2 regions of the Desulfovibrio oxyclinae DSM 11498 genome follow, and region 1 is predicted to be linked to the other one. Evidence: predicted binding sites of a transcription regulator. Region 1 holds the regulator's gene; the other holds the start of a gene.
What was found. The regulator sigma-54, encoded in region 1, starts transcription at its own class of promoters, with help from an activator protein. The targets are predictions, from matches to a motif close to CTGGCACGGNNNNTGCTT.

Region 1 (4,417 bases):
AAGGGCAAGGCTCAGGCGCCTGCCGAAGTCGAACCGGCCGAAGGTGCCGGACAGGTTGTATCCGACATTCAGGATGTCCCGCCCAAGCCGCAAGGGCCCACCGGCGTTCCTGTCAAGGTCAACGCGGACCGCATGACCTACGACGAGCAGGGTAAGGTCGTCGCATTCGAGGGTAACGTGGTTGCCAAGCACGAAGGACTCACGCTCACTGCGGACAAGGTCTCCGCTTTCTTCGTCACGGGGGATAAGCGTTTCGACGTGAAAGGCATTGACCGCATCGTCGCCACTGGCAACGTTCATGCGGAGAAGGGCAATACTTCCGGTGACTGCGGCAAGCTGACCTATCTGGTCGAGCCGCGTATCCTGGTCATGGAGCAGGAGCCTGTGCTGCGTGACGGCCCCAACAGCATCACCGGCGAGAAGATTCGTTTTTACGTTCGTGAAAACCGCAGTGAAGTGGTCGGCGGCAAGGGCAAACGCGTCGAGGCCGAGTTTTTCACCAACAGCGGTCTGGAGATTCAGTAGATGGAAAAAGGCCTTTCCGCCTCCGACCTCAGCAAACGCTATGGTCGCAAGGAAGTCGTTCACAGCATCCGGCTGTCGCTCGGTCGCGAGGAAGTCGTGGGGCTGCTCGGCCCCAACGGCGCGGGCAAGACCACGACGTTCTACATGCTGGCCGGGATCGTCAAACCGTACTCCGGTGACGTTTATCTCAACGGCAGAAATATCACCGACCTGCCGTTGCACGAACGGGCCCGTCTGGGCGTGAGCTATCTGCCGCAGGAAAGTTCCATCTTCCGCAAACTGACGGTTCGCCAGAACCTCCAGATAATCCTTGAGCAGACCGACATGACGCCTCGCCAGCAGCGCGAGCGTGCAGACGAGCTCATGGATATGTTTTCCATTACCAAGCTGGCCGATCAGGCATCCATGTACCTTTCCGGCGGCGAACGGAGAAGGCTTGAGATCGCCCGCGCGCTCATCATGAGCCCGGACTTCATTCTGCTCGACGAACCGTTCGCCGGCATCGACCCCATCGCGGTCATCGACATTCAGGAGATCATCTCCGTGCTCAAGAGCATGGGTATCGGTATTCTCATCTCCGACCACAACGTCCGGGAGACCCTGAATATCTGCGACCGTGCCTACCTCGTGTACGAGGGCACCATCATCCTCGACGGCACCCCCGCCGACATCGTCCAGAGCTCTCGGGCCCGCCAGATTTATCTGGGCGAAGACTTCTCGCTCTAGCTTTTTTCAAGAGTTCCACCCTTTGGTCGTTTACAGTCGCCCGGAAGGTTGGTACAGTTTTTTCATGCTCATTGTATTGCGTATGTAAAATCAACATTTGCGGTTGGTTATCCGGTCTTTCTTGCGGTAGCCGAAAGCATGTGGCATACTCTTACACAAGAGATTCGGGCTGTGTGCCCGAATCAAATGACCAATTTATGTCGAGAACCGGGTGGGACGCCCGCACGAATAGAGAAACCGTATGGGGCTTGAACTCAGGCAACAACTCAAGCTGACGCAGCAGCTGGTCATGACGCCACAGTTGCAGCAGGCAATCAAGCTGCTGCAGATGTCGCGCCTTGAGCTGGTTGAAACGGTTCAGCAGGAGCTTCTTGAAAACCCGTTCCTGGAGGAGTCCGAGAACGAGGCGGTTCAGGAGGCGCCCGAAAAGGAGTCCGACACGCTCAAGGAAGCGGGTGAGGGCACCGATGAATCCGTCATGCGCGATGCGGACTGGGACAACTACATGGGAGAATTCTCAAGCTCGTCCAAGCAGTCGCAGGTTCGTGAGTACGAGTCCCCTGAAGAGGGCCTGACGTTCGAAGCCCGTCTTGCCTCCAAGCCATCCCTTGAAGGGCACCTCGGCTGGCAGATCCGTCTCTCCGACTTCACGGATCAGGAAGTCGCAATCACTGACGTTATCATAGGCAATCTCGACTCCAACGGCTATCTTCATGCCAGCATGGAAGAGCTTTGCGAGATGATTCCCGGTGTTGATGGGGAGCTTGTCGAGTCGGTCGTCAAGCGCATTCAGCGCCTTGATCCGGTGGGAGTTGCATCCCGTACGCCGCGGGAATGTCTGCTCGTCCAGATGGAGATGCTTGGCATCGACGATCCCATCCTCGTTTCGATAGTCACCGAGCACCTTGAAGACATCGAAAAGAACCGCTTCAAGCCGCTGGCCCGCAAGTTCAAGATTTCTCTGGAAGAGCTCAAGGGGTACCTTGAAGAGCTTCAGAAGCTCGACCCTATGCCCGGAGCCAATTTTTCCAGTACGGAGCCGCATTACGTCAGCCCCGACGTGTATGTATACAGCTACGGGGACGACTTTGTGATCGTGCTCAACGAGGATGGTCTGCCGCGTCTGCAGATGAACCAGTTCCTCGCCGATACGGTGCAGGGCAGGGCGGACCTGGACAAGGAATATTTCCGTGACAAGATGAGCTCCGCCGCGTGGCTGATGAAGAGTCTGTATCAGCGTCAGCGCACGCTCTACAAGGTCATGGAGAGCATTGTGAAGTTCCAGCGCGAGTTCTTCGAGGAGGGCGTGACCAAGCTCAAGCCGCTGATCCTCAAGGAAGTGGCCGAGGACATCAACATGCATGAGTCCACGGTCAGCCGCATCACCACGAGCAAGTACGTGTCCACTCCGCACGGTATTTTCGAGCTCAAATTCTTTTTCAACAGTGCTCTCGACCTCGGCGACGGTTCGCAGGTCGGGTCGGAAAGCGTCAAGGCGCTCATAAAAAAACTCATAAGCGAGGAGGAGCCGAAAAAACCGCTCAGCGACGAAAAGATCGGCGAGATACTCAAGGAGCGTTTGGATGTGAACATCGCCCGCAGGACCGTGGCAAAGTACCGGTCCGCCATGGGGATTCCATCATCGTCCAAGCGCAAGAGCTATTTTTAGTAAAGGCTTGTCATTACCCAATAACCAGGAGGGTATACCATGAATGTCAGCTTCACCTTCAAGAACTTCGATCCGTCTCAGCATCTGCGGGATTACGCCAACAAGCGCTTCGCCAAGCTCGGCAAGTTCTTCAAGGACACCGACAATGCGGATCTTCAGGTGAACCTCATGGTGGAGAAGCTCCGTCACAAGGCGGACGTTATCCTGGATGCGGACACCGTGCATCTGACGGCTATCGAAGCCTCAGAGGACATGTACGCCACCATTGATCTGGTGCTGGACAAGCTTGAGGCGCAGCTTCGCAAGCAGCGTGAGAAGATGAAGGGCAAGACCAGAAAGGTCCGCCAGGAGCGGGAAGTTCGCATGAACTACCTGAACTACGGTGATGACCGTCGCGCCGAACCCACCATCGTGGGGACGGACAGCTATGTGCCCAAGCCCATGTCCGTGGACGAAGCTGCCATGCAGCTCGACACCATGGATCATGAGTTTCTCGTCTTCAGAAATAGCGAAACCGAGGGCGTCAACGTCATCTACAAGCGCGACAACGGAGACTTCGGCCTCATCGATCCCGGATTCTGATCAATGAAACTTGGTGATTACCTTGATAAGGACCTGATTCTCTCCGACATGGCCTCGGCCGACAAGGCCGGGGCCCTCGGAGAGCTTGTCGTTCCACTGCAGGAACGCTTCCCGGAAATGGATTCCGACCTTGTTCTGCGCGTTCTCAAGGAACGGGAGGAGCTCGGAACTACCGGCATCGGGGACGGCGTGGCCATACCTCACGGCAAGCTGGATTCTCTGGACCAGATTGCGGTGGTGGCGGGCCGAAGCCGCGACGGACTTGATTTCGAGGCGCTCGATTTCAAGCCATGCCACATTTTCTTTCTCGTGCTCGCGCCGGAACAGGTTGCCGGGATGCATCTGCGTATTCTTGCGCATATTTCAAGGCTCCTGAAGGACGATTCCTTCCGTAAGGCATTCATGGAAGCGGAAGGGCAGGATGAACTCTGGAAACTGCTCAAGAGCGCATAGCAGGCCATGACTCCACGCAATGCTTTTACGGTGATCATCGTAACCGGTCTTTCGGGCGCGGGTAAAAGTACCGCCATCCGGGTTTTTGAAGACCTTGGATTCTTTTGCGTGGACGGACTGCCGGTGAGCATGGCACCTAAGCTGGCCGAGCTTTTCCGCCAGAAGGACGACCCCCGGCAGCGCGGACTCGTGCTTGGACTCGATCTGCGGCAGGACGATTTTCTCGAAGAGTGGAATGAAGCGTTGGAATCCATGGACAACATGGGTGCCCGTGTCGAAATCTTTTTCGTGGAAGCGCGGCTCGAAACGCTCGTGACGCGTTACGCCATGACTCGCCGTCCGCACCCTCTTGAGAGTTCCAGCCTCGGCCTGGAACAGGCTCTGGAAAAGGAACGTGATCTGCTCGCGCCGATCCGCCAGCAGGCTGCGCTGGCCATCGACTCCACACAGTACTCGGTGCAT
Region 2 (4,417 bases), on a different contig from region 1:
TCCGTACCAGCGAATTGCCAGCGGCCCCAGAGATATGGCAACGGGATCGAAACCCGGATGTGTGAACACGAATCCCCCGATGTTGACGTGAAAAAAGGGACCGACCAAAGCAGCCGGTCCCGTTGTACGGTGGAGTCATGGTTTCGTAAAGTCCCGCGGGCGGCTATTGCGCCCGAATCAGTCTCGTCATGCGCAGCAGGCCGCCGGAACCGCCTGTTTCCGGAGAATGGGCGGTGGCGTGGATGAACCGCGCGGTCACGGTGCCGTCGCCGGAAACGGATTCCACAAAGACCGCCGCCACCTGCGTCACGAAAATGGTGTTGCGTCCCGAGACTGGCGGCTGGGCCGGATCGTAGAAGGGAATCAGCACCACGCGGGGGCTGTCCATGGGGTCCGGCTCGAAGCTGCCTTCAATGGCGTTGGCGGCGTCATTCCAGTACGCATAGGGATCCTGTGCGATGAGGTCGCGCACGCCCTTGGTCACGGGGCCCTTGCTGTTGCCCGGTTCGAGCTGAATCTCGTCTTCCGGTCCCACGGTAGCCTCCGCGTTGGAGCCGGTACAGCCCATGATGTTCTCGTTGACCATGGACGCCCCCGTCACGGGAGTGCCCTTGTTCACGGGCGGGAGGTCAATGAGGTTGTACTGACTGGGCACGATAGCGTCATGCGGGTCGCCCGGCTTGAGCAGGATCACCGTTCCGGCATCTTCTTCGGAATATCCCGTGACCTGAACGCTGGCGAGCTCCGCGGCGCTTTCGGTATCCAGCTGTCCGTTGGATCGGAAGGAGGAGCCCACCGGCTCGGCTTCGTCGTCCCATATATACTTGTCGGGCACGCTGAACGGCTTCACGCAGCGCGAAGAATCGGCAGCAACAATCTGCGCCCTCGACGCCACGGACACGTCAGCCCAGTCCACGCCGAAGACTCGCGCAAAGGAGAGCGATACGGCGTTGCTTCTGGCGGCATTACGGGTCACCTTCACCTCGACGGTGTTGGCATCTTCCGTCACCACCACGCCGTCACGCAAAAAGCGTACGTCAGCGGTGGTCACGGCAGAGGCGGGGGCATCGTCGGCGCGCAGGTTCCTGCGGGCAAACTCCACCGCGGCCTGCGCCACGCGGGCGTGATCGTTTCCATAGGAGAGCAGTGCATCGGCCCCAGCCAGCGCACCGGCGTCCGAGGCGCTTTGCATGTCGCTTCTGCGAAACTGCATGTGGGCCAGGTCAACCGCCAGCGCGGCCACCCCGGCGATGGCCACGAGGGCCGCCGCCACGAGAATGCTTGTTATGCCCTGTTCTTCGCGAACGAATCGTCTGATGATATTCATGCCGTCCCTCCTTCTATTCCATCTTGGCGGTAGCCGAAGCCTCAGCCAGCGTGGAGAAAATGTCCTGCAACGGAAGGACGACCTGCCCGGAGGCGTCGTAGCTCAGGTTCACATCTACCGCTTCGCCGAAATCGCCGGCGGCTGCCGTCTGGACGGCCATGGTCAGCAGGGACGGGTCAAAGCCGGCGGAGCTGAGAGAGTCCACCACGGCCTGACGGGCGTCATGGCCTCGCGATGCCTGCACGGCCCCTTCGCGGGCGGCGCGGTTAAGGGACGTGTGCAGCGTGTACATTCTGTGGGCGTCCACCATGAACAGCAGCAGCGGAACCAGCACAAGACTTGCCGCAAGCGCGAATTCCACGGTGCTGTTGCCTTTTCGGGTATTGTATCTCTTGCTGTTACCGCTCATGACGCACCACCGCTGTTGCCGTTATCGTCCTGTTCTCCGCCAGTCCTTCAAGAACGGATGCTAGGGTATAGAATTCGAACGGCACGCTGACCGTCACGCTCACGGGCTCTTCGGGAATCCGTTCGCTCACGACCACTTCGGGCGAGGAGTTGATGCCGCCGCCCTGCACTTCACTTTCCACCACCGACCAGATGTCGGCTTCGGTGTATTCGTGCAGCATGGCGGCGCGGGCGCCCTGAGAGGCCGCGTCGTTGACCACGTTGCGAGCCCAGCACCAGCGGCCGATGTCGAACATGCCGAGCATGAGCACGAAGAAGAGCGGCAGGATGAATGCCATCTCCACGGCTGCCATGCCGGACTTGTTGCTTGTATGTATCTTCTTGCCAGTCATTGATCGGCCCTCGATTGGTATTCTTGGTCACCCATCAATTAGCACCATCCATGCCAAACACACCTGCTCTTCCAACACGCCGTAATGTCGCATCTTTCCCTGACGGTTCCGGAAACACACAGCCCCAAGCGGACCATGAATCGTAGAGTTTCCACGAAACATGGTTCGGCATCCATTTTTTATGGACACACCTTTTCCACGCCATCCTCAAACTTCCGACCCACAAAAATACTTCCCCCCACTTTTCCAAATGCGCAGGATAATGTATCGTCGAATGAAAATTCCAAGGGAGGCATTCGAAATGAACAGTTACCGCTGCATCGTCAAAGGCAAGGTTCACGGTGGAAACTTCCAGGGCTGGGTCCAGAAGGAAGCCGAGCACCTCGGACTGACCGGCTGGGTTCGCAACGTGCAGGATCGCGAGGCCGAGATTCTCGTTCAGGGCGACACGGAAAAGCTCAAACAGTTCGAGCACCAGCTGCGCACCAAGGCGCCCCTGCCCGAAGTGGACGAAATCCGCTGCGACCCCTTCGACCACGACAAGACATACGACCAATTCGAAATGCGGGGCTGATTCCCGAGACTTTCAGGAACGGGCAGGGCCGCCGGGACCGGAGGGTCCCGGCGGCCCGTTGCATTGCGGCCCCGGTAAGGCTATAAATCCAAGACCTGCCAACGCCTAAACAAACAGGTTCCCATGGCTCGAAGAATCAGCATCTCGAACAAGCTCCTGCTTTGGTCCCTGCTTCTGGTGACCATCTTTTTCGTGACTTCGGGCTGGCTGATCCTGCGAGTTTCGGAAAACACCGCCGCGGCCGAAGACCTCGTGGCACGCAATCACGAAATCGGCGTCGCCGCAAGACAGATGGCCGAGCGGCTTGAAAGCGTACAGGAAAACATCCGGCGCTTCACCCTGCTCGGCGCGGAAGAAGCCGTGGACTACGTGGTCGAAGACATCGACCGCTTTGGCGAAATTCTGCGAGACACCCTCGACGAGCACCCGGAAATGAACGAGGAATGGGCCCCACTGACCGAAGAGTTTTCGATAACCATCGATCAGGAAGGCCCGCCGGACAAGGCGCTGGAACCCAATCCGACCATCCGCAAGTGGCTTGGCGTGCTCAACACCACGCTTGAACGCAACCGTTCGGAGATGCAACGACGCCTGCGCGAGCTGGAACGCTCCGGCAGGACGGCCATGCTTACCGGCATCTGGGGCCTCGTGGCCTGCTTCATCCTCGGCACCGGCGGCAGCCTCTTTCTTGCGTGGCGGCTCAACCGCAGCCTGAGGGAAATTCGCCGCGGCATCAGGGAGGTCCGCACCGGCGGGCTTCGTACACCCGTTCGCGTGGCCACGCGCGACGAGCTGGCCGAGCTTGGCTCCGCCTTCAACCGCATGGGGGCAAGGCTCAGGGCCGAAGAACGCATGCGGGCCGAGTTCGTCTCCATGCTCAGCCACGAAATCCGCACGCCACTGACCACCATCCGGGAATCTCTGAACATGATCCGCGAAGGCGTCTTCGGCGAGATCAACGAACGGCAGGCCAAGTTCATCGATATTTCCCAGCAGCAGGCGGGGAACCTGTCCGACCTGCTGGAAAAGCTCATGACCGTGTCCCGGCTGGAGTCCGGCAGGCTGACCATCTCCCCGGAGCCCACGGACGGGAGCGCCCTGCTGGAAGAAGTGGCCGAGAGCCTGCTCCCCGCCGCCAGTCAGGCAGGCATCGAGCTGGAGACGAGCGTCACCGCGCCCCGGCATCCGGTGCGCGCCGATGCCGGACGAATCCGACAGGTGCTGACCAACCTCGGCGACAACGCCGTGAAGTTCTCCCCCTCGGGTTCCCGCGTCGTATTGACCCTGACCCCCTCCAACGGCGGCGCGGAGTTCGCGGTACAGGATCACGGCCCGGGCATCCCGGAAGAGGAGCAGGATCTGGTTTTCGACAAATACTACCGCTCCGAGGGCGTCAGGGAGCAGAAGAACGGTGCGGGCCTCGGCCTTGCCATCTGCCGCAAGATCGTCGAGGCGCACGGCTCCACCCTGCATCTGCACTGCCCCGAGGGCGAAGGCTGCCGCTTCTCCTTCGTGCTGCCGCCCGCAATCAACGAACAGGAATAACGCATGAACGACACCCCGCTGATACTCGCCGTGGACGATGATGACGACATCCTCACCGTGCTCGAAGCCAGACTTCAGAGCGCCGGATACGAAGTGCTCACCGCCGACTGTGCCGAAACGGCCCTTGAGATGATCGCCGAGGAACCCGTGGACCTCATCGTCTCCGACGTG

Region 2: B149_RS0102790 (TadE/TadG family type IV pilus assembly protein) is a predicted target of sigma-54. The motif match lies at 2,167-2,184, and genes of this name have one in related genera.

What each region holds. Positions count from the first base shown of each region.
Region 1 covers NZ_AQXE01000010.1:99,581-103,997, reverse strand. The annotation lists gene B149_RS0111945 (LptA/OstA family protein) at 1-525, shown strand, start outside; gene lptB (LPS export ABC transporter ATP-binding protein) at 526-1,251, shown strand; gene rpoN (RNA polymerase factor sigma-54) at 1,493-2,920, shown strand; gene hpf (ribosome hibernation-promoting factor, HPF/YfiA family) at 2,960-3,502, shown strand; gene B149_RS0111925 (PTS sugar transporter subunit IIA) at 3,506-3,955, shown strand; gene rapZ (RNase adapter RapZ) at 3,962-4,417, shown strand, end outside.
Region 2 covers NZ_AQXE01000002.1:26,569-30,985, reverse strand. The annotation lists gene lgt (prolipoprotein diacylglyceryl transferase) at 1-69, opposite strand, end outside; gene B149_RS0102800 (pilus assembly protein TadG-related protein) at 164-1,327, opposite strand; gene B149_RS0102795 (TadE/TadG family type IV pilus assembly protein) at 1,341-1,736, opposite strand; gene B149_RS0102790 (TadE/TadG family type IV pilus assembly protein) at 1,726-2,127, opposite strand; gene B149_RS0102785 (acylphosphatase) at 2,429-2,701, shown strand; gene B149_RS0102780 (sensor histidine kinase) at 2,825-4,246, shown strand; gene B149_RS0102775 (sigma-54-dependent transcriptional regulator) at 4,250-4,417, shown strand, end outside.